One region of the Leptolyngbya sp. KIOST-1 genome, then DNA from elsewhere that is predicted to be linked to it. Evidence: predicted binding sites of a transcription regulator. Region 1 holds the regulator's gene; each other region holds the start of a gene.

Region 1 (9,790 bases):
AAAAATTCCTCGGCAGCAGCCCCGTCAATAAACACTACGGGTACTTTCACTTCCTGATTATTGACCTCAGCGGCAGCCGTCAGCGGCTGACCATCGGAGTTCAGGATAATGAAAACAGGCACCTGTTCTAGCTTATCGACAATGGCCTCTTCACTGAGGGCTTCGGCAGGTAGAGGCATGATCAAACCACCCCCCAGAAGGCTGCCGCTAACGAGGGCAGTGATCAGGGGGAGAGGCCGCAAAAAGGAGGAAAATAACTTTCGCATAGGAAACTCTGGCGTAGTTAACGATAAGGGGGATAGGGCAAGGGCCACCAACGTTACTGACTATAGATACTACACACTCAGGGGAGTAACACAGAGCCCTGTGCCAGTCGTTTTAGTCGCTCAGGGGAAAATTTTAAATTCAAAATCGGGATGACAGGATTTGAACCTGCGACATCCTGCTCCCAAAGCAGGCGCGCTACCAAGCTGCGCTACATCCCGTAGTCTGCTACCGTCATCAGTATAGCCTGCTTTTTTGCGCAACTGTCATAGCCAAGGATGCAGTCGGGGCCACCCCGTTCTGCGCTACGCTGCTCCTATGCCTATTTCTACCTACCCTCTGGATCAACTTCCTGGGCTGAGCCCTACCCATGCCCAGGGTCTGGCTCAGCTGGGCCTGACCAGCACCGAACAACTCCGCCGCTACGGTGCATCTGCGGCGCAGCGTCAAACCCTGGCCAAAAAGATGCAGGTGCCGCTGCGCTACGTGACCAAGTGGGTGATTTTGGCCGACCTGGCTCGGGTGCCTGCGGTGGGCTGTGAGTTTAGCGGCCTGCTGCTGCACGCGGGCATCATGTCAGTGCCACAGCTGGCAGAATGTACGGCCCAAGGGCTGTTTACCCGCCTAAGGCGGCTGCATGTCGCCACCCTCCAGCGCAATGACCTCTGCCCCAGCGCCGACCAGGTCAACCTGTGGATTCAGCAGGCGCGAACCCTTGCCAAACCATCGTGAAACTCGCAGATACCTCTGTCTCCCGTAAGGCTAATACTGTGAGGCTAGACCACCCGCTGACTAAGGCCTGGAGGCAGCCACAGGGGAATCTGGAGACTAGTCCGGGTACCAAAACATGCCCTTAATCCCCTCCGGATCGGGCATAAAACCCAGCCTCTTGTAGAAGTCGACGACCTGAGGATCGGCAAACAGGGTCACGTTGCTGATGTCTTCGCTGCGCAACTTTTTGATCAGCTGGCGCATGAGTTCTTTGCCCAAGCCACGACCCTGGAAGTCAGGGTGAACGACCACATCCCAAATGGTGGCGTTGAAGGCGTGGTCGGAGGTGGCGCGGGAAAAGCCCACCAGGCGGCGACGGGCTCCCCGCTGCTCCCACATGGTGACAACCAGATAGCTGTGCTGGATGGCTTTTTTGACCTTACGGATAGGCCGACGGGCCCACCCTACCGCATTGCACAACTCCTCTAGCTCGTAGAGGTCGAGGTCGCGATCGGTGCTAAAGACAATTGTCGACCCCTCCCCCTGCTCAGGCAGGGCTTCTAGCACGGTATTCGCCGACCTTGTCTCCCCAGCCGAAGCATCGTCAGACCCGACAAAAAGACTTTTCCAAAAACCCATGCAGGCCCTTTCTGTTGATGAAATGGCACAGCGTCCAAGGGGATAAGCCTAAGCCTTTACACAGCTCGCACGATCGCTACAGCTAAGGCTAAACTTAGGGCTTGAACACCGTTTCTCATAGTATATCCCCATAAAATCCCGATGCCTCTGGCGATGCCGAGATTTATGTGGATTGCGTGAGCAAAGGTGAACCCTGCTGGTGCCTGGCTGCGATCGCCCTAGCGAGTTCAGCAGAATGCGGCGGCCCTGGGCCCATCGGTGACTGGGAACAGTAAACCGTCGCCAACCCTGGGGTTTTTTCCGTCGACAGCGCCTGAAAAAAGCGCTAGGACGGAGGTATGTATTGCTGGGCTAGGGTTTCCCGATGCGGCAGATGCTAACGTTACCTCCATGGAGTTCCGTCCTTCCAACCATGGCCGCTGGCTTAAACCCCTCAACGGTTGAGTTGCTGAAGCGCTTCAACCGTGCTTTTCCCCAGTTCTATGAGCAGTTTGTCAGCAGCGAGATTCAGCTGCAGAACCTCCGCCTGGCTTACCAGCTCTACAAGCAGCGAAAGGCAGTGCTCGACATTAAGCCCGAGGGGAGCAAGAGTGCGCTGCACTTTGTCTACCGCAACCAGTCGTTTTTGTTGAGCGATATCTTTGGGGTGCTGGCGGCCTACGGCCTCACCATTCACAACCTCAGCCTCTACGGTCAGATCTACCCACCCATGCTGGTGTTCATCAAGCTGGTGGTATCCCGGGGCGGCAAAGCCCTGAGTCCTAAGACCACGGACAACGTCTGCCGGGCGATTCAAGAGACCCTAGCGGGGCGTTTTGAAGTTGAAGAAATGCTGACTGTGGAGTTTAACTTGGACGCGGGGCTGGAACGAGTTGAGACTGAGTTCTATGTGGATCCGGTATTCCATTTACCAGCCCTGCTAATCGAAGCGGACAACCAGCCGGGTCTCTTTTACAAGGTGATGTATGCCATCTGGCAGGAGGATTTGCTGGTAGTCAACGCCAACCTGCTCGTCTGGCGAGGGCGGACCCGGCTTATTCTGTACCTCCTGGGCCCCAACGAAAGCTTAATCCCCGACTATCTGGGTCAAAAAATTGCCGAGGGCATGCGCTACCGCCTCATGAGCTAGGGTACGATGATCGAAGATGGCCTCAGAGGCCCCCTCCATGGCGACGGCGACTGTCTTTGGTGTATCCCACTACTACGAACTTACGGGGGCCGGCCGCAGCCCCGTCCTGGTCTTCATCCACGGCTGGCTGCTCAGCCATCGGTACTGGCGGCCCGTCATTGACTCTCTGGCATCGCACTACACCTGTCTAAGCTACGACCTGCGGGGCTTCGGCGAGTCGCGCTACGGCCTGGAGAACTTTAGCGGCGGGGTGCCCGCCGCCGCCGCCGCCCTGGGAGCAACGGCCTCGCCCTACGGGTTAGGAGCCTATGCCCACGACCTGGCCATGCTTCTGGAACAGTTGGATCTGGGGCCCGTGTGGTTGGTGGGCCATTCCCTGGGCGGCAGCATTGCCCTGTGGATGGCCCACTGCTATCCACAGCAGGTGCAGGGGGTGGTGTGCCTCAACGCGGGTGGGGGCATTTACCTGGAGCGCGAGTTCCAGCAGTTTCGGCAGGCGGGACAGTACATCGTGAGCTGGCGGCGCTCCTGGTTGCGCCATACACTGCTGCCCCTACTACTAACTCGAATGATGGTGCAGCGGCCCCTGGACTACGACTGGGGGCGCGATCGCTGTATCGACCTGCTGCAGGCTGACACCGCCGCTGCCCTGGGGACCTTACTAGAATCCACCACCGAGGCTGAGGTGCATCTGCTGCCCAGGCTGGTGGCGGCCCTGCGGGTGCCGACATACTTTTTGGCCGGCCGCCAGGACAGGGTGATGAACACGCGCTACGTGCACCACCTGGCAGGCTATCTGCCCATGGCAGGGGAGGGGCAAACTCCGGTGATTGAGCTGGAGAACTGCGGCCATCTGGCGATGCTAGAACAGCCTCAGGTGGTGGCCAACGTCTTGCGGAACATTCTTACAGGGCCGCGTTTCAGCGCCTCCGATCCAACGTCCTCGGCTGCGGTGACCTGAGCACCCAGGTCTGTGCACCCTCGCCCTTAACCTCTCAGCTTTAACGCTTCAGACTGGCCCTCGACTGTCGCCGGACTGGCTAAGGCTATAGCAACCGCAAAAAATACTCTACAAAACAAAAGAGATGCCGACGACTGGCCGTGTTTCGTCTCGGCATCTCTTCTGGTTCGCTCCTCACACAATTGAATTATAGGGTCAGGCCGGAGGAATGTCATCCCTATAATTCAGTTTGAATGAACAGAATTTCTTATAGGAGGGGCGCTGAGTTAGAGATTGGGCCAGGTCTGGAAGGTCAAGTCCCTAAGTAGAGAAATCTGCGCCAAAGCAGGGGCATATGAGTATATATCAAACGCCCAAAAGGATCCAAGTATGTCTTTGGATACCGGCAAAGGCTACGAAAAAATACGGGACTCTGTATTAGTATTGGATCGTTTGCGTAACTTTTACGATGACAAAGTTTCAAGAATGGACTATGCCATCGTTTGCGCCTCACAGGAGAACTCCGGGCAAGGCTGAGCTTAAGTTCTTAAGTACCCAGTACCCCCGATTTAGCGCCGACTTTAGCCCGGTGGAGGGGTACATCTCCCTGGCTCGTGCGGCTAATTTGGTTTATTATGCTGCGATTCTACGCGATCGCGCTTTCCCCATCGTTCAATCCGTGGTCATGGTCTGTACCGTTTCACCCAGCTATTGCTATGCAATCATCCCAGCCCTCCGATCAGGCCCGACCCTTTCTGACCTGGCAGCGCATCACTGACTGGGCCCATGCCCACTACCGGGCCAGGACCTTCAACAAGGACGAGCGTATTCCCACCCGGTCGGGGCTGCTGTACCTGGTCGAGCGGGGGGCCGTGCGGCTGGTGGGAACTGCCCAGGGAGCCAGCCCAGAACTGAGCAGTCCCGACCTCGACGATGGCGGCGACGATGAGGGGTCTAACGCCCTCGCTCTGGGGTTGAGTGAAGAGGCGTTTCTGGGCTTTGTCGGCGCGGGGCAGCCCTTTGAAATTGTGGCCCAATCGCCTTTCCTGCTGCAGAGCTTTGCCCATGTCGATCAAACCACGGTCCTCTGGCTCTACTGGAGCGACCTGGACAACTGGCCCCACTTTCGCCGAGAAGTGCTGGACGCCTTTCGCTATCAGCACCAGCGCAAGCTTCTGTGGCTGAGCACCCTGGGCCAACGCCGCACCATAGACCGCCTGCTGGGGTTTCTCACCCTGCTGATCGAAGAATTTGGCGAACCTTGCGAGTCGGGCTACTACCTGCCCTGGTCTTTGACCCACGCCCAGATTGGTAGCGCCATTGGCTCCACCCGGGTAACGGTGACGCGCCTGATGGGCAAACTGCGCCAGCGCAAGCTGATTTACATCCATAAAGACGGACTGATTGCCATTCCCGCCGAGCAGGTTACGGCCCCTGAAGCACTGGGTTAGGGCGTAGAGCTAGGGCGTCGGGTACAGGGGCTCTGGGGGGGGAGAGGTCGGCTTAGCTCCGTTTTTTTCGGCTCCAGACTTGTCGCCACCGATGGGCTTGAAGTTGAGGGGTAGGTTGGTAAACTGCGGTAGAACTTCGGTGGTGAAGGCGGCAGCGGCTTTGGAGCGGTAGCGGTTGGGGTTAAAAATTACCGAGAGGGTGCGGTTGACCACCACCGAATCAATTTTGGCCCGGTGCAGCACGCCCATCTGCAGCTCTTTTTCGATCGCCGAGTTGGACACAAAGGCCACCCCCAGCCCCGACTGGACGGCGGTTTTAATCGCTTCGATCGAGTTTAGCTCCATCTCAATCTTGAGCCGACGCGTCTCAATGCCGCAGCGGGTCAGCACCTGGTCGATTACTTTGCGGATGGTGGACTGGGAGTCGAGGGCAATGAAGTGCAGCTTGTAGAGGTCTTCCCGCTGAATCACCGCCTGACTAGCCAGGGGATGGAACATCGGCATGATCAGTGCGAGTTCATCCTCGGCGTAGGGCACTCTTTCTAAAGAGTCCTGTAGTTCGGGAGGAAGTTCACCCCCAATAATCGCCAGGTCAACCTGACCATTGGCCACGCTCCAGGCGGTGCGCCGGGTGGAGTGGACGTGGAGCTGTACGGCCACATCGGCGTACTTTTGCCGAAACAGGCCAATCATGCGGGGCAGGAGATAGGTGCCTGTGGTTTGGCTGGCGCCGATGATCAGGGTGCCCCCCTGCAGGTTCTGGAGGTCCTCAATAGCGCGGCAGGTCTCCTGGCACAGACTGAGAATGCGATCGCCATAGCTCAGCAGCAGGTGTCCCGCTTCGGTGAGCTGTGCCCGTCGCCCGCCCCGATCAAACAGCGGCACGTCTAGCTGGCGCTCCAGGTTTTGTACCTGTAGACTGACCGCTGGCTGGGAGACGTACAAGCTATCCGCGGCTCGTTTGAAACTGCCCTCCGCTGCAATGGCCTTGAGAATACGCAGTTGATCGAGGGTAAAAGGAAGGTCAGACATGGGCATTAACCCTAACGTACGATAATCCTGGGATGCCAACAAACCATGATAGTAGTGCCGGCCTGCCCGTGGCTGTCGTCGCAACCCCTGTCGCCCCAACAACCCCAAATGCAGTCATAGCCACAAGCCGAGTGTCGAATTAAGTCTGCCATCCCTAGATTACTTGGTTCAGGACACTCGACAACACAATTTAGAGCGAGACCCCAAAGGATTTATGAAACGTCAGGTAATCCAGAATGTCCTCAATCTCCCCGGCATCTCTGGGATGGCGCTCATTGACGGGCGTAACCGCCCCTTCTTTTTTGGGCCGGATATCAGCCTCAACTCCCATCAGCAGGACGCCCTGGCCCAGGGAATTCAGCAGGTGGTCGATACCACACCGACCCATTTCGAAACCTTTTCCTTTCGGTTTGCCAATCAGCTCACCCATATCTACAAACTCGATCAGGGGCTAATTTTGCTGGTCCTCGTCACCGACCAGATGCCCCTCACCGACTACCGCAGCGCTATTGACGAACTCAAGGCCACCCTGGTCGAAGCGCCACACAATGCCGTGCCCACCTTCCGGCTGCTGGCGGGCTGTGTCACCCTGGGCAGCGCCACGGCCAGCGATCTGCCTGAGCATGAGAAGCCTCGGCCTGAGGCAACGGCTGGCGAACAGGGTACTCTAACCCCAGGCCTTCAGGAGGTAATTGCCGCCCTCAATCACCTCAGCGATAGCGCCACCCAGTACCTGGGCAAAACTATCGTTGTCAATACCTGGAAGCAGTCGCGCCCCGATCACCCCTGGCTCGGGCAGTTTGAAGTTCAAAAAGATGGCCACTTTGCAGCTTCCCTCGATGGGCCGATGACGCTGACGGCGGAACAGCACCAGTGGGTGAAAGACTGGGTCGCGGCCTTCTTGGGTCGTGGTGGCAGAACCATCCGCAACTTCCAAGCCCTGGTCAGTGGTTCGTTGACGGCTCAGGAGCAGGCCTGTTTGCTCGATTCCCCCGCCGCCTAGGGCCGCTTAGCGCTCCGCTCTGTGAGCCTCTGACGGCGATCGCCTTTTCGTTGTTTCTATTCCTCTACCCCCCTGCACCCCATGGCTAAAACCGTTCGCCTAGAGCCCATTGCCCAAGAGACCTCCGTTGAGACCAACGGCAACCTGCTCTCCGTACTGCTCAACAAGGATCTAGACGTTCTCAAGGAGTGCGGCGGTCGGGGCATGTGCGCGACCTGCCACATCTACGTGCAGTCGGGAATGGAGGCACTCACCCCCATCAACCGCCGCGAGCAGCGCACGCTGGAGGTGATCACCTCCTGCAAGCCCAACTCACGGCTGGCCTGTCAGGCTCGGGTGATGGCCAATGGGGTTGTAGTTGAGCTGCCGCCGGGGATGTACGTCAACTCGCTGCAGGATATTGAGGCGCTGATTGGCCGCCGGGCGGAACAAGACCTGCTGCACCCGATTACCGGCGAGGTGCTGGTGGAACAGGGCAAGCTGATTACGCGATCGGTGATCACTCAGCTGGAAAATACCGCTAGCTTTAAAGTTGGTGAATTTTTCACCCAGAGCAAGGACCTGTAGGTCTGGGGAATGATCGCGAACCCCAGAAAACATCTGTTATGGTAAGGCAATGCCGTAGTTGAGTTTTATACCAACCCCCTATGGACTCTGCCTTTCCCCTGAGTGCTCGCCATCAGCAAGTGCTACAGGCAACCATTCGTCACTACATTGCCACAGCAGAGCCAGTAGGGTCTCGGGCCCTGGCCCAGGAATACGACCTGAAGGTCAGCCCCGCCACCGTGCGCAACACGATGGGACTACTCGAGAAATACGGCCTGCTGTACCAGCCTCACACCTCGGCAGGACGGGTGCCCTCCGACTCGGGCTATCGGCTCTACGTCGATCGCTTGATGTCCCCCTCGACCCGGGTGGGGCGACGGGTGGATGCGGCCTTCTCGGAGGAGCTGGACTGGATGGGTCACAGCCTGGAATCGCTGCTGCGATCGGCCACCCAGATTCTGGCCCAGATCAGTGGTTACCTGGCCCTGATTACGGTGCCCCAGGCGAGCAGCGCGCTGATTCGCCACATCCAGCTGGTGGCTGTGGACGGGGAACAGGTGCTGATGGTGGTGCTGCTAGACTCGCTGGCCACCCAGTCGGTGGTGTTGCAGCTACCGCCGGGGCTGGGCGGTTCTACCCTACCCGTCGAGGAGCTTGAGCGTCGCCATCTGGAAATTTTGTCGAATTTTCTCAGCCACCATCTGCGCGGACGTCCACTGTCGGAGGTTACGGCTCTCCAGTGGGGCGATCTCGATGCGGAGTTTCAGCACTACGGAACGCTGCTCTGCCAGGCCCTGAGCCACCTGGGACAGCGATCGCGGGCTCCAGAAACGCCCCATCTGGTCATCAGCGGTCTGTCGGAGGTGCTGCGCCAGCCTGAATTTTCCGATGCCCAGCGCATTCAGGCGATCGTGCGTCTGCTGGAGGAAGACCAGTCGCAGCTATGGCCTCTGTTGTGCGATACTCCCCCCGCGGCGAGCCAACCGCCCAAAGGTGTAGATGTTAAAGTTTGGATTGGCGCTGAAAATCCGCTGGAACCCATGCAGGGCTGTGCACTGGTGGTGTCGACCTACACCCGCTGCGATGCTTCGGTGGGCAGTGTGGGGGTGCTGGGACCAACTCGGATGGTTTACGAGAATGCCGTAGCGGTCGTCAAGGCCGCGTCAGATTACCTATCCACCGCCCTCAGCGGATAGCGAGGTCTCCAGGCGCGGCGCCAGCGGGAAAGGGAATGCCGTGATAATCACTGAACTACTAGCCATTCTATCGATCGCGGCGGCGACGGGACTGCGGTTGGCATTGCCCCTGCTGTTGATTGGGTTGATGTCTGGTCCCCAGCTGTGGTCTAACGTGCCGCTGCTGTCGCGTCTGCCCCCTGCCCTGGTGCTGGGGGTGCTGGCCGCCTGGTCGACCGCCGAGCTAATGTTGTCCAAGGATCGCTACAGCCAGCGATTCTTTCAAATCCTGGAGCTGCTGCTCAGCCCCGGAGTGGGCGCCCTGGCCGGTCTGGCTGTGGCCAGAACCCTGGACCTGGACGGCTGGATCAACCCGCTAATTGCCCTGATTAGTGCCCTGCTGGCTCTGGTGATTCAGCTGCTGCAGGTGGGCTGGTTTTACCGTCCTCGCCGTCCGCCCCTGTGGATTTTCTTCGTGATCGATGGCCTGTGTATTGTGCTGGCGGTGCTGGCCTTTGATGCCCCCAACCAGGGGGGCATTATTGCCCTGTTGCTGCTGTGGCTGGTGATTCGCACCTCGTACCTGTGGCGGCACTGGCCCCGGCGCCGCAGACCCAAAGGGTAACGGCTGGAGGGTAATGGCTAGAGAATACCGACAAAGTGCAGGGGACCGCGACCGCTGACCAACTCCAGCAGCAGCGCCAGAAACCCTACCATAGCCAGCCGACCGTTCCACACCTCGGCAACGGGGGTGAGGCCCCAGGCCGAGCGCTCCTGCGGGTAGATTTTGACCTTTTTATCGGGCTGCACCACGTCTGAGAACAGCTGACGGGGGGCAACCAGGGCCTCATTGACCATATCGGCCATATCGGCAATGAAGCGGGGGTGGGTGTTGAGGGC
Region 2 (9,790 bases), 1.8 Mb from region 1:
CGCCACAAGGGCGATCGCGTGTTTCGCGAGAAGTCGCCGTACCAGACCGTGGAGATCTTTGACACCTTCGCCTACGGCAAAATGCTCACCATCGACAACATGGTGATGTGCAGCGAAAAAGACGAAAACGCCTACCACGAGATGATCATCCACGTGCCGATGCTGCTCAACCCCAGCTTTAAAAACGTGCTGGTGATTGGCGGCGGCGACGGCGGCAGCGTGCGCGAAATTTTGCGCCACCCCCAGGTGGAGTCTGTCACCATGGTCGAAATCGACGAAGCGGTGGTGCGGGCTTCCAAGGAATTTTTGCCCTCGCTATCCGGTGCCCTCGACGACCCCAAACTCGACCTCCGCATCGAGGACGGCATCGCCTTTGTGGCCAATGCCCCCGATACCAGCTACGACCTGATCGTGATCGACTCCTCGGACCCGGTGGGGCCGTCGGAGGGGCTGTTTAGTACCGAGTTCTACAAGCAGGTGTATCGGATTCTCAAGCCCGGCGGCGCGATCGCGGCCCAGAGCGAGTCGCCCCGGTTTAACCAGCGGGCCTTTGTGGATATTCACCACTGTCTCAAGGGCATCTTTGGCGACGAGCAGGTGTTCTGCTACCTGGCGTTTATCCCCACCTACCCCACGGGCATGTGGAGCTTTAACTACGCTACCAAGGGTGCCGCTCACCCCCTGCAGGGCCTGGATGCGGCGAAGTCGGCCGGCTTTGCCGCCGAGCACGGGTTGCAGTACTACAACGTGGGTATGCACCAGGCCGCCTTTGCGCTGCCCACCTTTGTGCAGACCATGCTGAAGCGATAGGGCCCGCCAACCACATTAAAGGAGGTATGGCTATGCCCGCCTGGCAGGCCGATCTGCACCGTCCACCCCTGGTCAGCGACAGCGGCGACCCGCTGTGGGAACTGCTGCTGTGCAGCGAGGACTTTGCCTTTAGCTACGGCGCTACGGCCCCCCAGGGGGCGATCGACAAGGCCTGGGTGACGGCCCAGATCGCCCAGGCCCTCGCCAAAGCGGGCACCGCCCCCGATACCCTGCAGGTGTTTCGGCCCCAGGCCTTGTCGCTGCTGAGCGTCGCCTGTGAACCGCTGGGCATTGCGGTAGAACCCACCCGCCGTACCCCCGCCCTGCACCAGTGGCTGCAGCAGCGGGCCAAGTGGTACCCCAGCCAGCCCAACGCCATCCCCGTGCCCTACCACCCGCTGCACATCGAGTCGCCGCCACCGCTGCCCCTGCCCGAAAGTCTCTGGGGCGCTTCGAGCGGGGCACCGTCCCCAAGCCGCTGGGGCTTTACGGCCCTGTCGGCCTACGACTTCGAGCAAACCCTGCCCCACGAACCGATTCCCCTGCGCCACCTGCCCGCGCCGCGGCTGCCCTCGCGTCTGGGGCTGGCCAGCACCACCCCTATTCCTGGGGTCGTAGTGGATGCGGGGCGGCAGGCGATGGCCCTGGCCCGGTGGATTCAGGCCCAGACGCCCGCCTGGCTGAGCTACATCCGGGGCAACCCCGACGGGCTGATTCTGGAGGCTGGACTGTGCGATCGCTGGGTGTTCACCACCTTTGAGGATGCCGAGGTATCCCAAGCGGGTCAGCGGTTTGAGCAGCGCAAGCAGCAGAGCCAGGGGCTTCACTTTTTGCTAGTGCGCCCCGACGATTCGGGCATGACCACCACCGGACTCTGGCTCCTGCAGCAGGAGCCCTGACCCCAGGGAGAAAACCCCAATCTCAACTCCAAAATCCCCAATCCAAAATGATTAGCTCTCCTCCGCCTCCATTTTCGAGGATCGGTTATTGCGACTTACCCCCCGCCCCGGACAGCGGTAATCTAGCTGGGTTAGCACTCGAACGCAGTGAGTGCTAAGTTTGTCTCTGGAGAGCTGAAAGACAGGACATGGCAAAACGAGTTTCCTTTGATGAGGCGTCGCGGCAGGCCCTCGAAAAAGGCGTCAACGCCCTAGCCGACGCCGTTAAAATTACCCTTGGCCCCAGGGGGCGCAATGTCGTGCTTGAGAAGAAGTACGGCGCCCCCCAGATCGTCAACGACGGCATCACCATCGCCAAAGAGATCGATCTGGAAGATCCCTTCGAGAACCTGGGTGCCCGCCTCATGCAGGAGGTCGCCTCGAAGACTAAAGACCTGGCGGGCGATGGCACCACCACCGCCACCGTACTGGCCCAGGCCATGGTCAAAGAGGGGCTAAAGAATGTGGCCGCCGGCACCAACCCCGTCAGCCTCAGGCGCGGAATTGAAAAAGCCGTGACCGCCCTGGTTAGCGAAATTGCCGCCGTGGCCAAGCCTGTCGAAGGCAACGCCACTATTGCCCAGGTGGCCACCGTGTCCGCTGGCAGCGACGAAGAGATCGGCCGCATGATTGCCGAAGCCATGGACAAAGTGACCAAGGATGGCGTGATCACCGTTGAAGAGTCCAAGTCGCTCTACACCGAGCTGGATGTGGTTGAGGGGATGCAGTTCGATCGCGGCTACATTTCCCCCTACTTCGTCACCGACCAGGAGCGGATGGTGACCGAACTGGACAATGCCCGCGTGCTGATCACCGACAAGAAAATCGGCTCGATTCAAGACCTGGTGTCGGTGCTGGAGCGGGTGGCCCGCGAGGGTGCCCCCCTGCTGATCATCGCCGAAGACATTGAGGGCGAGGCCCTGGCCACCCTGGTGGTGAACAAGGCCCGGGGCGTGCTGAATGTGGCTGCTATCAAAGCACCCAGCTTTGGCGATCGCCGCAAGGCCATGCTCCAGGACATCGCCGTGCTCACCGGCGGGCAGGTGATTTCTGAAGAAGTCGGCCTCAGCCTGGATACCGCCGACCTGTCGATGCTGGGTACCGCCACCAAGGTCACCCTCACCAAGGACACCACCACCCTGGTCTCCGAGGCGGGCAACAAGGCCGACATCGACAAGCGCATCGCCCAGATCCGCCAGGAGCTGGAGCGCACCGACTCCGACTACGACAAAGAAAAGCTCTCCGAGCGGCTGGCTAAGCTGGCCGGGGGCGTGGCCGTGATCAAGGTCGGGGCCGCCACCGAAACTGAACTCAAAGACCGCAAGCTGCGCATTGACGACGCCCTCAGCGCCACCAAAGCAGCCGTCGAAGAAGGCATTGTCCCCGGTGGCGGGGCCACCCTGCTGCACCTGGCGCCCAGGCTGGCGGCGGTCAAGGCCAACCTCAGCACCGAAGAGGCGATCGGGGTTGATATCGTGATGCGGGCGGTGGAAGCGCCCCTGCGCCAGATTGCCGACAATGCGGGCCAGGAAGGCTCGGTGATTGTCGAAAAGGTGAAGGCGATGGACTTCCCCATGGGCTACAACGCCCTGTCCGGCGATTACCAGGACCTGATCCAGGCAGGCATCATTGACCCGGCCAAGGTGGTGCGCTCGGCCCTCCAGGACGCCGCCTCGATCGCGGGCATGGTGCTCACCACCGAAGCGCTGGTGGCCGAAATTCCTGAGCCTCCTGCCCCCGCTGGCGACCCCGGCATGGGCGGCATGGGTGGCATGGGTGGCATGGGCGGCATGGGCGGCATGGGCGGCATGGGTGGCATGGGCATGATGTAGCCTGCCATTGCCCCACGGCCGGGAGCCCTGGCTAATACCGAATCCTGGTTGAGTCCACCCACTTTGTAGGGGCGTAGCCTGCTACGCCCCTAGGGGGTTCCTGGTTAGGATTCAGGGTTTATTCAATCGAATTTTGTATAGTCAGAGTCCCAGCCAAGATCCCACCTACGTTCTAAGCAACGAGCCAAAGCCATCTTCCTCGGGGGGTGGCTTTGGTCATGTTAGCGATCTACCCTGATCAGCTGGGGCTTGAGCACCAGGGATACGCCTACAGCCCAGGCGATCGAGGCCAGCCAGCCGGCGATGATGTCGCTGGGGTAGTGGACGCCCAGGTAGAGGCGAGTCCAGCCGATGACCAGCACAAACAGGCTGCCCAGTCCCACCACCACCCAGTTCCAGCGGCTGCCCCACAGCAAAATTACCAGGGCGGCGACAAAGGCCATACTGGCCATGGCGTGGCCGCTGGGAAAGCTAAAGTCGTATTCAGGAGCGGGTGACTCCCACAGGCTGGGGCGGACCCGGCGCAGCAGCAGCTTGGCGGTGAGGTTGAGGATAGCGGTACCAACCAGGGTCGTGAGAAAGTAGGCGAGCGATCGCCACTGCCGCCTCTGCCACAGAAGCAGGGAAATGATGATCGTCGCTGGCAGTACCCCACCCGCCACCCCCAGCTGGGTCAAAGCGATGGCAACGGTATCGATTTGGGGCGTGGCCATGGTGCGAATGGTGAGCAGAATAGGCTCGTCCCACGGGAACCCGCCCTGGTTTTTCCAGACCACCTCCGCCAGTTCGCCAAAAAATTGGAAGGGCAGATACACCCCTAGCAACAACAGCAGCAGCGATCGGTAGTGGCGCGTTAGCAGGGTTTTGAGATAGCCAAAAAAAGATTTGAAGCGATCGCGCACGTTGATCCGTTTCATGGGTGGGTCTGTTCCCTTGGGGGATTTATTCACGCTACCGTAATCCAGGTAAAGGATCAATTTGAACCCCCTTTAGGGTCAAAAACAGTCCATTTCAGCCGATTTCGACCCCGTCCCACTCAGAGATGAGCTGCGATTCCTGCTATGGACAGATGGAGGCGGGCAAATATTAACCTACGTTGCAAATAGTCAGCCCAGGCAGCGATCGCCCGCCAAAAGGCGTATTCCGCTGCCCGCTGCCCAACCGTAGCCAAAGGATTTTTTATGACTAATTACACCGCCGCCGTCAACAACCCCGACCAGGCCCTTAAGGTCTTCAAAGGCCTGGATGTCGACGAGCAGCTGGCGCTTCTGTGGTTCATCTATGAGCAGATGGGCGACTCAGTCACCCCCGCCGCCCCAGGGTCGGCGTCTCCCGAAATTGCCACCGGCCTCTACAACCAGGTGAAGGAGCAAGATCAGCAGCAGCAGCTGGAGATCATGCGCGCGATCGCCCGCAGCGACCAGTCCAACCAGATTGGCCGCGAGTACGGTTCCCTCAGTGCCAACACCAAGCTGGCCTTCTGGTACTTCCTGGCCCAGGGCATGGACAGTGGCGATATCATCCCCATGCCGGACGACTACGAGCTGACCAACCAGGGCCAGGACCTACTGGCCGCCCTGGAGACGATGGACTTTGAGGGGCAGATCACCCTCCTGCGCAACGCCGTCGAAGGCATGGGCAGCGGTCCGGCCAGCGGCTCCGCTGTGTAACGTCAGTCGTTGCCTAGCTGCAGGGCGTAGAGGTTGGCATAGATGCCCGATTGGGCCATCAGTTCGGCGTGGGTACCCCGCTCGACGATGGCCCCCTGCTGAATCACCAGCACCTGGTCAGCCTGGGTGACGGTGCTGAGTCGGTGGGCAATTACAAAGCTGGTGCGGTTTTGGAGCAGGGCTGCGATCGCGTCCTGCACCAGCCCTTCGGTGCGGGTATCGATGCTGCTGGTGGCCTCATCCAGCACCAGAATGCGCGGGTCGATCAGCACCGCTCGAGCAATGCTCACCAGCTGCCGCTGCCCCTGGCTGAGGGGAGCCCCCCGTTCCCCCAGGCGGGTGCTGTAGCCCTGGGGTAGCGAGGTAATAAACTCATGGGCATTGGCGGTCTGGGCCGCCACCTCGATCTCGGCCTGGGTAGCCTGGGGTGCCCCAAAGGCAATGTTTTCGGCCACGGTGCCGCTGAACAGCAGGTTGTCCTGCAGCACGATGCCAATCTGGCGACGCAGGCTGGCCTGGGTGACCCGGCGCAGGTCAAGGCCGTCAATTTTGACCGCCCCCTCCGACACGTCATAGAACCGCATGATCAGGTTGATGATCGTGCTTTTGCCTGCCCCGGTTGGCCCCACCAGGGCGACCATCTGCCCCGGCTGGGCGCAGAGGTTAACCTGCTTCAGCACCCGCTGGTTGGGCGTGTAGCCAAACCCTACCGACTCGAAGCGCACCTCCCCTCGAATCGGCGGCATATCTGTGGCGTCGGGGGCGTCCTGGAGGGTAGCGGGTTCATCCAGCAGCAAAAAAATTCGGTCCAGGCCGGCCAGCGCCGACTGGGCCTGGGTGTAGAACTGGCTGAGAATCTGGATCGGGCGAAAGAATTGCTGCACGTACAGCAAAAAAGCCGTTACCGTGCCCACCGTCATTACCCCCGTCACCGCCAGGTAGCCGCCGTAGGCCATTACCCCGGCGGTGGCCAGGGTGTTCAGAAAGTCGATGGAGGGCAAAAAAGCGGCTGTTACCGCCACCGCCTGCACGTTGGCGCGGCGGTTGGCGGCGTTGAGGCTGTCAAACTCTTCAATGTTGAGCTGGGTACGGTTGAAGGCCTGGGCCTCCTTCACGCTGCCGATGTCCTCTTCGAGCTTGGCGGACAGGTCGCCAATGGTCTGCCGAGTGACCCGAAAGCGGCGTCTGGCCCAGCGGGAGAAAAACCCGGTGGTAAAGATCATTAGCGGCACTACCAGGTTGCTCAGCAGGCCCAGCTGCAGGTTGATCGACACCATCGCGATAATAATGCCCACCAGGCTGAAGGTCTGGCCCAGCACCTGGGGAATGGTGAGGCCAAAGGCCTGATTTACCGTATTCACATCGTTGAGCAGGCGGCTCATCAGATCGCCGGCCTCGCTGCGATCGAAAAAGCTCACTGGCAGGCTCTGCACTTTGTCGAAAATGTCCTGCCGCAGCTGCCCCAGCAGCTTTTGCACAATGGAGCCCATGCGTAAAATCTGGCCGCGAATGGCCCAGAGCCCCACGATGTAAATGGCGGTCAGGGCCACCAGCATGCGCAGCAGCCCGGGCAGATTGCCCGGCAGAATCAGGTTGTCAATCGACCAGCCAATCAGCAACGGCCCGATCGCCTGGGTAGCCGCGCCAATGGCCACCAGCAGCAGCGCCAGGGGCAACTCCTGACGATAGGGGACAAAGTAACGCAAAAATCGGCCGAGGGTGGAGAGCTTTGGCTTGGGTTCCGCAGGCGCAGCTTGGGCTAGGGTCGGGGTCATAGCAGGTACCTGTTAAGCCATCGCTGCTTGGATTATAGGTGCGCTGCTGGGGAATAAAGAATCGGGGGTATGGAAATCGGAATCGGTATTAAATGGAGGAAGGAAGGACAAAGTTCTTTGCCCTTTGCCCTTTGGGGTTATTGGTCGATGGGCACGCAAGCTTGGCCCATCCTACGCCGGTGTTTTCTTTTCCAGAAGACGCCTTAGCTCATGGGCTTTAGCAGCTGCTGCTCCAGGGCAAGCTCAACATCGAGGGTTTTGTAGCCCACCTGGTCAAATAGGATCACTATTTTGTCGCCTTCGTAGCGCATCACCATGCCTTCGCCCCAGGTGGGGTGAACCACCTGACTGTTCATGGCAAAGGGCTGCTCAACCCCATCGTCGTCCACCACGAGGCCCGCTTTGCAGTTGTCACAAAAGCCGCAGGGTTGATCGCGCTTTTCGCCAAAGTAGTTGAGCAAATATTCGCGGCGACAGTCGCGCAGTTCGGCGTAGCCGCGCATCATCTCCAGCCGCGATCGCCCGTAGGCCTGATACCGTTCCTGGGCCTCAATTGCCGCCGCTGCCGCTGCATTGGCACTGGGGGCCTGGTCACTGGCCACCGCCTCCCCAGTGGGCAGAATTTCGGCCAGCCCTACCGCTTCCAGGTGGTTGAGGGCGGTGGCCACCTTTGCCTGGGAGAGACCGGTTTGCTCCTTCAAGTCCCGGCGGTCCAGGGGTTCGCGCTGCGCCTGAATGACCTTGGCCACCTGCTCCACTTGCTCCCGGTCGATCTGGCCGCTGCTGGCTAGGAAGCGGCGAATGTTGAGATCGTCAGGACAGTAGAACAGCAGCGCAAACGCCTTTTCGTCATCGCGCCCGGCCCGGCCAATCTCCTGGTAGTAGGCATCAACCGATTCGCTGATGGTGTGGTGGATGACAAAGCGCACGTTGGGCTTGTCGATACCCATGCCAAAGGCGGTGGTGGCAACGATCACCTCCGCTTGGTCGGCCATAAAGTCGGCTTGGGCCGCCTCGCGATCGCTGGTTTTCAGGCCCGCGTGGTAGGCGATCGCTTTCACGCCCCGCTCCTCCAGCGCCGCTGCGATCGCCTCCGTCTGCTTGCGAGTGGCGGCGTAGACAATGCCCGGTTTCTTTGCCCGCACCACCTGGTCGATCAGGGCGGCTTCTTTTTCGGCCTCATCCTCAAAGCGCCGCACCTCCAGCCAGATATTGGGCCGATCAAACCCCTGCACGACCACGGCAAAATCGCGCATGTTCAGGTGTTTGACAATTTCTTCGCGCACCGTCGGGGCCGCCGTCGCCGTTAACGCCAGCACCCGAGGATGCCCCAGGCTGTCGATCACGGCCCCCAGCCGCAGGTAGTCGGGGCGAAAGTCGTGGCCCCACTCGCTGATGCAATGGGCCTCGTCGATGACAAAAAGCGACGGTCTGGCCGCCTGCAATTGCTCCAGGGTCTCTGGGTTGTTGAACTGCTCTGGGGCCAAGAAAATAAACTCCAGCTCGTCATCAGCCAGCGACTCAAAGGCAGCTTTGCGCTCGGCAACCGTCACCGTAGAGTTGACTGCTGCGGCCTCGCCCACCTGCTGCTCGGCGATCGCCTCGACCTGGTCCTGCTGCAGGGCCAGCAGCGGCGAAATCACCACCGTTGCCCCTGGAATCAGCGCTCCGGCCAGCTGATAGATCGCCGACTTGCCCGACCCAGTGGGCATCACGGCCAGTACATCGTGCCCCTTGAGCAGAGCCGCGATCGCGTCCTCCTGTCCTGCCCTTAAAGAGTCATAGCCCAGCCTGGTTTTTGCCGTCTGAACAATGTGTTCCCTGGTCACCGATTCGGGTCGCTGGGCCATAGGTATTGGTAAAAATTGTGGTTTTTATTGAGCTTTGAAAATTGCTTTGAGTGCAGCTTTTTGATGTATAGCCATCGCCAGGACCATTAGGACATGACCCAAGCCCCTGAATCGATGGCTATACGCCATTGCGCCGCCCCAGTTTTTGCCTTTGGATGAGGCCAATGTCCTAAGCGCAATGGCCACCGCTATATAAAATGCCCATTAGCCGAATTTCAGATCCCCCCAGGATTTGGCGAACTAAGCCTCACTATGAACCCCTTATTAAGGGGGTTAGGGGGGATCACACGCTGGCTTCGCTGACCTAACTTAATCGATCTCGCCGATCGCTTTGCTGACATCGGCGGGGGTTTCAAACTCCTGATCAGACATCCTTTCCAGGGTCGAGCAGACGTTTTCGTCGGCACCCTGTTTTTTCGCATGGTCAACGACATCCTGCTTGCTGGCCGGATAGTCCATTCCCTTTAAAAACTTTTGAACCTGGATGGGGTTAACGGTTGCCACGGTAATCTCCTTGTCAATTTTTGGGACTGTTTTGACTGGTGTTGTTGCTGGTAGTTGTTGCTGGTATGGGTGTTTTCAAGGTACAGAATGGCTGGCTCAGACTCCCTCCTGCCAAAGGTACAATCTCAGCCTAAGCGGCCGCATCCTTTGATGTAGGGCTGATGTAAGGCTGATGTAGGGCAAATGAACTGTCGCGAGCCGCCGCAAAGGGAATATGTCTTTGGCCGGAGGAAAAGGTGAAGGGAAGACCTCTAGGCTGGAGTCATAAAACTTAACTAGAAATACACAGAAACACAATGGGGGAATCTAAGTTTCCTGCAATTCGAGACTTGGCCATGATTGGCGATCGCCGCACCGCAGCCCTGGTCACCCACACCGGGGCGGTGGTCTGGTACTGCCCTGTCCGCTTCG
Region 3 (9,790 bases), 190 kb from region 1:
AGCCACCTGAGCGCCCAATTTGGCCAGCCCCAGGATGAGCGCTTTGCGGTGCTGTTTCTCGACTGCGATCGCTTCAAGCTGATCAACGACTCCTTTGGCCACTGGGTTGGCGATGAACTGCTGAAGCAGGTGGCCACCATCGTGCAGGATTGTGTGCGCCCCACCGATGTAGTGGCGCGCTTTGGGGGCGACGAGTTCACCATTTTGCTGACCACCCTGGAGCAGGTCGAGGATGCGATCGCGGTGGCCCAGCGCATTCGCCAGCGGTTTGCCCAGCCTCTGAGCCTGGCCGGGCAACAGCTGTTTACCAACACCAGCATTGGCATTGTGATCGGCGGTTCCCAGTACCACCACCCCGACGAACTGCTGCGCGACGCCGATACCGCCATGTACCAGGCCAAGGTCAATGGCCTCGGCTACGCGCTGTTTGCCCCCGATATGCACCTGGATGTGCGCCGATCCCTTCAGATTGAGACATCACTCCGGCTGGCCCTGGAGCAGCAGGAATTCCAGCTCCACTACCAGCCGATCGTTGGCCTTATGTCCCAGCATCTGATGGGCTGTGAGGCGCTGCTGCGCTGGCGACACCCCTCACGGGGGCTGCTGTCGCCCAGCGATTTTTTGACCATTGCCGAAGAGTCTGGGCTGATGGTACCGATTGGTGGCTGGGTCCTGCGGGAAGCCTGCAATCAAATGCAGCGCTGGCGTCGTCGCCTTCTCATGCCTGCGGATGCAGTCATGAGTATTAATCTGTCAACGACTCAGTTTTTGCAGCCCGACCTGGTCGCCGTGATTGAAGACAGCTTGGCGGTTAGCGGCTTGCCCCCGGCCAACCTCAAGCTCGAAATCACCGAAACCGTGGTGATGGAAAACCCGGCTCAGGCTGTGCAGATGATTCAGGCGCTGCGCGATCGCGGCATCCGGCTCAGCATTGACGACTTTGGCACCGGCTACTCCTCCCTGGGCTACCTGCAGCAGATCCCCGTCGACATGCTCAAAATCGATCGCAGCTTCATCGACAGAATCCATCAAAGTTCCCAGCAGTACGGCATCGTCGAAGCCATCCTTCGCCTCGCCACCCACCTCAACATCCAGGTCATTGCCGAAGGGATTGAGCAGTCTGCCCAGCTGCAGGCGCTCAACCGGCTGGGCTGTGAATTTGGTCAGGGGTATCTCTTTGCCCGCCCCCTCAGCGTCAGTCAGTTCAGCCAGTACCTGCGAGGGGAGAGGGGAAGCCGAGAGCGGTAAAAGAGCGCCCAGGGACTGCACACTCCCCAGGCGCTCTGGACCTTTGCGGATGTAGTCAGGGTGGTAAACAGACCGTTACCCAGGGGATCACCCGGCTACGGGCTTGGGCTTCACATTGGCCGGGTCAAAGATGCCCTTAGGAATAATGCCGTGCACGCCCCAGTTGCCGTCCACCACCTGGGTTATGGCAAAGTCGGCCCCCACGGTAATCAGCGAAAACGCTTCGTCTTCAGTGAGGTTCATGCCGTTCATCAAGAAGTCGCGCAGCTTGGCCGAGCTATCCTTGAGCGCCGGGTCCAGGGAAGACAGCGTGTAGATTTCGCTCTGGGCATCATCGCCTAGGGCTTCAAGATAGTTGGGGAAGGTAAAGCCGTGGACAATCCAGCTGTCCGGGGTTTCAAGCAGCGGGTAATTGACTCCTTCGAGAATGGTGCCCGCCAGATCCGCCTGCTTGTGCAGCACGAACTGGAACACGCCGGTAATTGAGGTCTCAATGGCGGTGCCATCCAGCTCAGAATCGCCCTGGGAGGCGTGGGCGTCACCGCCGGAGAACAGCGCCCCCGGCACCGCCACCGGATAGTACATGGCGGTACCAATGCCAATGTTGCGGTTGTCGATGTTGCCACCAAAGTAGCTGGGTGGAATCGAGTCGACTACCTCCGCCTCGCTGGGGGCCACCCCCATGGAGCCCAGGTGCAGGCGTAGGGGCACCTTTACCCCTTCCAGGGTTTCGCCAATTTCGGTCACGGTGTCGTGATCAACAATGATGCCGGGGTAGTCGATAGTTTCATGCACCGTACCGTCGGGGGTGGTTTGGGGCGTCCACTGGTAGCGGTAGAGGGCGGTGGCGTAGTCCTGCTCCCCGGTGGCGTCCATCTCATAGAGGGTGATCACTTCGCGAGGGGCAGGCTCTTCGCGGTGGTTGTCGTACTGGAAGCCCCACCAGGCGGCGGCGTTGGATCCGTAGGTTTTGGTGGGGTCGCTGCCGCTGGGCCGCAGCTTCAGGTCAACCATCCTCACCTCCAGCAGGTCGCCCGGCTCGGCCCCGCACACGTAGACCGGACCCGTGAGAATGTGTACGCCGGGGCCGCGATCGCTGATGGTCTTTTCCTCCGCCGTCCAGTTGTAGATCGCCTCGATCGCTGGGTCACCTGCAATCATGCGATCGTAGTCGTCGCCCGCGTGGTGGGTAATGGTCTCTAGGGTCACGTAGTCTTGGGAATTGATCGCAACGACTGGGGCCAGATTTTTGCTGTAAAAGCCCCAGTGCACCGTTTCGGGGCTAGCGGCCACCTGGTAGTGGCGGGGGCTGCTAGAAGCGTTAGAGCAGCTTGTAGGCAGCGTGCTTTCGAGGGGAGGCACCGCCGCGCTGGCCCGGGGCATGCCCGTAGGCAAAAAGCTGGCCCCAAAGCAGAGAACGACCGTGGCAACAAACAACGACGGCCACAGCTTCGGCCACCGTTTTTTGCGATTTTCAGACATTTTAAGTCTCCTGCGAGAATTTTTGACCATAAACCTCCCCTATGGTTCTGCATCAGGTGTCTCGCTTCTGTATACTGAGAAACTTAATTTTTCCAGGTTCCCATGACAAGGGAAATCTGCTGCACAGACCCCAGGGTGCTTGTAGGGGTAGACTGATTTGCACAGCGCCAAGGGCAGAAGAACCCTGGGGTCTCGCCTGCGACAACTCTCTTTAGAGGTAGGAACCAGAGGGACAGCGTAAAAAGAATACGCGCCCGGAAACCAGGTTTCTTCGGCGCGCCCCAGAGGACCTATTTGTCGCCCCAGAAACCCAGTTTTTCTATCTACCTAGGAGTCTGCCAAGCCAAAGATGACAGATTGGCGGGGCTCACGGTACACGGTGTACGGTTCACGGCAGTCCTTAAACCGTACACCGTGTACCCTGCACCGTTAGACGGTTGGAGCCTGTCACAATCAGGTTGGTCAAGTACTAGGGCAGACAGTCCATGTAGTTCTCCACATCCCAGTTAGTAGTGGTGGCCAAAAAGCGGATCCACTCATCCCGCTTGTACTGGTCGTAGAGGCGGTACATCTCCCCCGGCAGCGCCGATTTGATTACCTCGTCGGAGGCCAGGGCATCCAGCGCTTCACCCAGGGACATGGGCAGCTTTTTCACCTGCTTGCCGCTGTCCATCGCCTCGTAGATATTGCGCTGCTCTGGCTCGCCGGGGTCGAGCTGGCGGCTGAGGCCGTCGTCAAAGGCCTTGAGCATGGCGGCGGCCATCAGGTAGGGGTTGACCATGGAGTCAACCGCCCGATACTCAAAGCGACCGGGGGCGGACACTCGCAGGCCACAGGTGCGATTTTGGTAGCCCCAGTCGGAGTACACCGGAGCCCAAAAGCCCGCATCCCACAGGCGGCGGTAGGAGTTGACCGTGGAGCAGCCGATCGCCGTCAGGGCGGGCAGGTGCTCAATCACGCCGCCGATGCAGTGCAGCCCCACCGGGCCAGGAATGCGTTTGGAGGTGCCCTCCACCGGCATGAAGGTATTCTCGCCGCCCCGGTGGTAGGTGTAGTTGCCCTCCAGACCGGGCAGGCTGTCAAAGCCAAACATCTTGATCGCCGGTTCACCGCCGCGCCACAGGGACAGGTTATGGTGGCAGCCCGAGGCCGACACCCCCATAAACGGCTTCGACATGAAGCAGGCGATCAGGTTAAACTCGCGGGCCACCTGGGCGCAGATCTGGCGGTAGGTGGTGAGGCGATCGCAGGTCCTGAGCGCGTCGTCGAACATAAAGTTCAGCTCTAGCTGTCCCGGCGCGTCCTCGTGGTCGCCCTGGATCATGTCCAGGCCCATGGCCCGGCTGTACTCGATCACCCGCAGAAAGACCGGGCGCAGCTCCTCAAACTGGTCGATGTGGTAGCAGTTGGGCTTGGTGACGCCGCCGTCGGGCCTGCCGTCGGGCCCTTTTTTCAGCCACATCATCTCGGGTTCGCAGCCGTGGCGCAGCTGCAGGCCGTGCTTCTCCTGAAATTCCGTGTGGATGCGCTTGAGGTTGCCGCGACAGTCGCCGGTCAAAAACGCCGCCGCATCCACCTCCTCTTCGCGGTTGCGGAAGCAGACGCAGTAGACCCGGGCCACCCGCTTATCCCAGGGCAGCTGACAAAAGGTCTCCGGGTCGGGGATGGCAACGAGTTCGGCGGCCTCTGGCCCGTAGCCCAGGTACTGGCTGTTGCGATCCATCGCCAGGTTGACCGTCGCCCCGTAGACCAGCTGAAAGCCGTTCGCCGCCGTAGCTTCCCAGTAGTCGGCCGGAATGCCCTTGCCGACAATGCGTCCGGTGACCGAAATGAACTGGTAGTAGATGTACTGAATCCCCAGTTCGTCAATTTTGGCCCGCACTTGCTTGACCAGCTCATCGCGCCCCTCGGCGACGACGTAGCGCTCCAGATCCGTCGAGGTGTCAACCCGTGTCAGCACTCCAGTCACCGTGAGACCTCCTAAGCTTTGGATAAAGCGGTTATGGCTGGTTTCAGTAAAGCCAACTTGTTATGACAAGTTTGTAGCCTTTGATACGTCGATCTAGAAACCTGAAGGGGGCTGATATCCAATCCTGTCTGGTTGGCCCCGATTCAGTCGGGCGAAGGGCATCGAGCCTGCTCGGCTACGGCAATGCGCTACGGGCTCAATGTTTTCGAACCAGGTTCCGCGGGTCGGAGCTGGCAGGAGACGGAGCTGGAGTGGTGTCAAGGGCCAATAAAAAAAGCCGCCCTGATGATAGTCAGGGCGGCTTTCAAGCTAAGTCAGGTGATCATCGCCACCTGGTGTTGGGCGATCGCTTAGTAGTCGAAGTCGCCGCCCATGCCAGCGCCAGCGGGAGCGCCTTCTTTGGGTTCGGGCAGATCGACCACGATGCACTCGGTGGTCAGCACCATACCGGCGATGGAGGCCGCATTCTGCAGGGCAGAGCGGGTCACCTTGGCGGGGTCAACAATACCGGCGTCAAACATGTCGACAAACTCGCCGTTGGCGGCGTTGTAGCCAACGTTGAAGTCCTTCTCTTTGACCCGCTCGGCGATCACAGCACCGTTCTGGCCAGCGTTTTCGGCAATGCGCATCAGCGGCGCGGCCAGGGCGCGGGCAACAATGCTAGCGCCGGTGTGCTCTTCGGCGCTGAGGTTGGCATCAACCCAGGTGATCAGGTCGGGCACCAGGTGGGCCAGGGTGGTACCGCCGCCGGGGACGATGCCCTCTTCCACAGCCGCCTTGGTGGCGTTGATGGCGTCTTCCAGGCGCAGCTTGCGGTCCTTCATCTCGGTTTCGGTGGCAGCCCCGACCTTGATTACGGCCACACCGCCGGAGAGCTTGGCCAGGCGCTCCTGGAGCTTCTCTTTGTCGTAGGTGGAGTCGGTCTCTTCGATCTGGCGACGGATCTGCTCACAGCGGGCCTTGACATCCTTCTCGTTGCCTTCGGCGACAATGGTGGTGGTGTCTTTGGTGATGGTGAGGCGGCGGGCCTGACCCAACATGTCGAGCTTGGTGTTGTCGAGCTTGAGGCCGGTGTCTTCAGAGATCACCTGACCACCAGTCAGCACGGCGATGTCTTCGAGCATGGCTTTGCGGCGATCGCCAAACCCAGGCGCTTTCACAGCGGCCACGTTCAGCACACCGCGCAGACGGTTGACCACCAGGGTGGCCAGGGCCTCTTTCTCAATGTCTTCGGCAATGATGATCAGGGGGCGACCGGAGCGAGCCACTTGCTCTAGCACGGGCACCAGATCCTGCACCAGGGCAATTTTCTTGTCGGTGATCAGGATGTAGGGCTCATCCAGCACCGCTTCCATACGCTCGGTGTCGGTGACAAAGTAGGGGGAGACATAGCCCTTGTCGAAGCGCATGCCCTCGGTGACCTCCAGTTCGGTGGTCATGGACTTGCCCTCTTCCAGGGAGATGACGCCTTCGCGGCCCACTTTCTCCATGGCTTCGGCGATCATGGCACCGACTTCTTCGTCGTTACCGGCGGAGATGGAGCCGACCTGGGCGATGGATTTGGAGTCTTCCACCGGGCGGGCGTGCTCAGCAATTTTCTCCACCAGGAAGGCGGTGGCCTTGTCAATGCCGCGCTTCAGCGAAATCGCGTTGGCACCAGCGGCCACGTTGCGCAGACCTTCTTTGACGATCGCGTGGGCCAGCACGGTAGCGGTGGTGGTGCCGTCGCCAGCAGCGTCATTGGTTTTGCTGGCGGCCTGACGAATCAGGGCCACACCGGTATTCTCGATGTTGTCCTCGAGCTCAATTTCTTTGGCGATGGTGACACCGTCATTGACGATTTGGGGGGCACCAAATTTCTTTTCGAGCACCACGTTGCGGCCTTTGGGGCCGAGGGTGACGGCCACAGCTTCGGTCAGAATGTCCATCCCTTTTTCGAGGGCGCGACGGGCGTTTTCGTTGTAAACAATGCGCTTAGCCATGGAATCGATTTTCTCCGCAAGAAGAGTTAGGAGTGAACGGGAACGTGTCGGTCAGACGGTTTTGGTCAGAGGGGGGAGGCAAACGGCGGGTTTCAGCGGTTAGGAGGGCTGGGCAAGGCGATCGCAAAACCCAATAAAATCCGGCGTAGTCAGTGGTGGGCAGTGCCCACCCTACGCGGCCAAAATTCACCAGCTAAAATCCAAAATTGGGCCTAGCCCAGCACCGCCAGAATGTCCTTCTCAGACAGCAGCACAAATTCGTCGCCGCCCAGCTTGATATCGGTACCGGCGTACTTGGAGTAGAGCACCTTGTCGCCAACCTTGACTTCCATAGCCTGGCGGCTGCCCTTGTCATCGGCTTTGCCGGGACCTACGGCGGTAATTTCGCCCACCTGAGGCTTTTCCTTGGCAGTGTCGGGTAGCAGAATGCCGCCAGCGGTGGTCTCTTCGGACGCACTTACTTTAATCAAAACTCGATCGGCTAGGGGCTTAACGCTAGATGCCGCCAACGTGATAGCTGCCATACAATGCTTCTCCGAATTTGCTATTAAGACAGCGCCTGAGGGACATACCCTACGCAATACAGGCGCACCACACAGACTTTAGAGCTTAGCACTCACAAGCTCCGAGTGCTAATTTACGGCGCGGAGGGGGGCGATCGCAACGCGGAGACCTGTACGGGTTCCCGAACTGGGGGGATGAGTGGGAGGGTGGATGGGTAGGAGGGTGGATGGGAGGGAGGGAGGGAGGGTGGGTGGGTGGATGGGTGAGGGAGAGAGGGTGGATGGGTGAGGGAGAGAGGGTGGATGGGTGAGGGAGAGAGGGGGGCGATCGCGGTCAGAATCGGGCTGGGAATGGCTGCGTTTGAACGCTTATAGTATTTATCTCCTCAGAGCAATGGCTATGTCCTTTTTGCCCGGTTCCAAGGTTTGGCTGCCCGTGCTGACCAGCTTTCTGTTTGCCGGTAGCTTTGTGGCGGGCAAGTACACCACGGTGGACCTGGGACCGCTGACGACATCTCTGCTGCGCTACGTGATTGCGATGGTGGTGCTGGGGCTCTTGATCAGCCGTAGTGCTCGGCCGAGTAAGGCGCTAACGGTGGCGCGATCGGACTGGGGTGCCATGGCGCTGCTGGGGCTGTTTGGGGTGGTGGGCTACCACTATTTTTTCTTTCTCAGCCTGCGCTACACGGCCACCGCCAACACTGCCATTATCAACGCCTTTAACCCGGTGGTGACTGGGGTGATGGCGGCTCTGTTCATTGGCGAACGGCTGACCCGCCGCCAGTACGCAGGCATTGTGCTGGCGCTGCTGGGGGTGCTGACGCTGCTGACGCGGGGTAACCTGACTAACCTCTTGACCCTGGAGCTAAACCGGGGCGATGGGCTGATGCTGTGCGCCGTGCTGTGCTGGGTGGTGTATTCGCTAATCATCAAGCAGCTGAGCCAGCGCTACTCGGGGCTGACGATCACCTTCTATGCGGCGGTGGCGGGGGTGGGGCAGCTGCTGGGGCTGGCTGCCGCCGAACGCTGGTGGCAGCAGCTCACCCTCGTCTCCTGGAACTCGCTCCTGGCCATTGTCTATATGGGGGTGGCGGCTTCGGGGGTTGCCTACCTGCTGTTTAACCTCAGCATTCAGCAGGTGGGGCCGACCCGCACCGCCAGCGTGGTCTACAGTTTGGTGCCGATTTTTGTGGCGGCCCTGGCCTGGCTGTTTTTTCGGGAGCCGCTAACCGCCCCTATGGTGGCCAGTATGGGGCTAATCTTGCTGGGCGTAAATGTCGTGCTGAGTCTGCCCAAAGTGTGAGTGAGAGGAAATTAGCGTTCGCTATGCTGAGCATAGTTTGTGCCAGCTTATTTTTTGCCGGGAGGCATTATGGCATCGCTAATATTGTCTTTTTTGAGCCCAATTTCTGCCCTGATTGGCCCCATTAACCTGTTTGGCAGCACCGTTCTGCTGGGAGGATTTGGCGATGATCGGCTCATTGGGGGCGACGGAGACGAGATTTTGATTGGCCTGGGGGGTAACAACCAGTTGTTTGGGGGTGGGGGCAACGATCGCCTCTATGGTGGACCAGGCAACGACCTGCTGGACGGCGGCCTGGGCCAAAATCGCCTTGTCGGCGGGGCAGGACAGGATACCTTTGTGCTGAGAAACGATGGCCGGGTCGATACCGTGGTGGATTTTACCCCTGGGGTCGATCGGTTTTTGCTGCAGGGCGGATTGAGTCTGGGGCAGATTGCGATCGCCCAGCAGGGGGGCAACACCACCCTGCGCTACCTGAACCAGCCAGAACCTAGCGTCATTCTGCTCAACGTGGAGGCCACCAGCCTGACGCCGGAGAGCTTTCAAACCCAGGCGCTGGTGCCCAGCTTCAACAGCCTGACCATTTTTGGCGACAGCCTCTCCGACCCCGGCAACCTGTTCCGGCTCACCGGCTTTTTCCCGCCCTTTCCCTACTCCCAGGGGCGATTTTCCAACGGCGATATCTGGGTGGACTACTTGGCGAGTGACCTGGGGCTAGAGCCAGCCCAGGTGCAAAATTTTGCCCTCGGAGGAGCCACCACGGGCCGCGACAACGGCCTCGATCCGCTGATTGGATCGATTACAGGCATCGATCCCAACCTGCCGGGGCTGCTGGACCAGGTGGATAGCTATCTCGGTAGCCTGGGCGAGGGAGCGGCCAACCCCGATGGTCTGTACGTGGTGTGGGCCGGGGCCAATGACCTGTTTAACCTGCCCAGCGACCCCGCCGCGATTCCGGCCTTTCTAGCCAACTCGGTGCAGAATATTGCCACGGCGATCGGCAGTTTGGCGGCGCGGGGGGCAGACACCTTCCTGGTGCCCAACCTGCCCAACCTGGGCCTCACCCCCCGCACCCTGCTCGACGGCACCAGCCAGCAGGCTACGGCCCTGAGCCTGGGGTTCAATGGGGGGCTGGCCAATGCCCTCACGGCGCTAGAGCAAGCTCTGCCCATTGACATCATTCCGGTCGATCTGTTTGGGCTCACCAACGAGATCATTGGCGCGCCGGCAGAGTTTGGCTTTACCAATGTCACCGACCCACTGTTCAACCCGTTGCTGCCCAATGGCCCCGACCCACTGCTGC

The links. Region 1 encodes HrcA, which represses chaperone genes, less so after heat shock. Its sites were predicted from a motif close to ANTTAGCACTCNNNANTNNNGAGTGCTAANT; they were not measured.
Region 2: a site for HrcA is predicted at 1,839-1,869, ahead of groL (chaperonin GroEL). Genes of this name have one in related genera too.
Region 3: a site for HrcA is predicted at 7,289-7,319, ahead of groES (co-chaperone GroES). Genes of this name have one in related genera too.

Annotation. Positions count from the first base shown of each region.
Region 1 is NZ_JQFA01000002.1:2,721,516-2,731,305, forward strand. Features, by position in the region: gene NF78_RS12145 (Tic22 family protein) at 1-266, opposite strand, end outside; tRNA gene NF78_RS12150 (tRNA-Pro) at 412-485, opposite strand; gene NF78_RS12155 (DUF4332 domain-containing protein) at 583-996, shown strand; gene NF78_RS12160 (GNAT family N-acetyltransferase) at 1,093-1,542, opposite strand; gene NF78_RS12165 (hypothetical protein) at 2,027-2,743, shown strand; gene NF78_RS12170 (alpha/beta fold hydrolase) at 2,781-3,704, shown strand; gene NF78_RS12175 (Crp/Fnr family transcriptional regulator) at 4,400-5,134, shown strand; gene NF78_RS12180 (LysR family transcriptional regulator) at 5,144-6,166, opposite strand; gene NF78_RS12185 (hypothetical protein) at 6,381-7,169, shown strand; gene NF78_RS12190 (2Fe-2S iron-sulfur cluster-binding protein) at 7,251-7,736, shown strand; gene hrcA (heat-inducible transcriptional repressor HrcA) at 7,817-8,911, shown strand; gene NF78_RS12200 (DUF4126 domain-containing protein) at 8,952-9,515, shown strand; gene hemH (ferrochelatase) at 9,533-9,790, opposite strand, start outside.
Region 2 is NZ_JQFA01000002.1:885,745-895,534, forward strand. Features, by position in the region: gene speE (polyamine aminopropyltransferase) at 1-810, shown strand, start outside; gene NF78_RS03960 (Tab2 family RNA-binding protein) at 843-1,709, shown strand; gene groL (chaperonin GroEL) at 1,898-3,580, shown strand; gene NF78_RS03970 (phosphatase PAP2 family protein) at 3,802-4,497, opposite strand; gene NF78_RS03975 (orange carotenoid protein N-terminal domain-containing protein) at 4,762-5,250, shown strand; gene NF78_RS03980 (ABC transporter ATP-binding protein) at 5,253-7,025, opposite strand; gene NF78_RS03985 (RecQ family ATP-dependent DNA helicase) at 7,229-8,875, opposite strand; gene NF78_RS03990 (DUF2795 domain-containing protein) at 9,185-9,379, opposite strand; gene NF78_RS03995 (glycoside hydrolase family 15 protein) at 9,676-9,790, shown strand, end outside.
Region 3 is NZ_JQFA01000002.1:2,913,110-2,922,899, reverse strand. Features, by position in the region: gene NF78_RS28245 (EAL domain-containing protein) at 1-1,248, shown strand, start outside; gene NF78_RS13010 (acetamidase/formamidase family protein) at 1,336-2,730, opposite strand; gene NF78_RS13005 (glutamine synthetase family protein) at 3,200-4,690, opposite strand; gene groL (chaperonin GroEL) at 5,050-6,681, opposite strand; gene groES (co-chaperone GroES) at 6,894-7,205, opposite strand; gene NF78_RS12990 (DMT family transporter) at 7,579-8,487, shown strand; gene NF78_RS28240 (SGNH/GDSL hydrolase family protein) at 8,581-9,790, shown strand, end outside.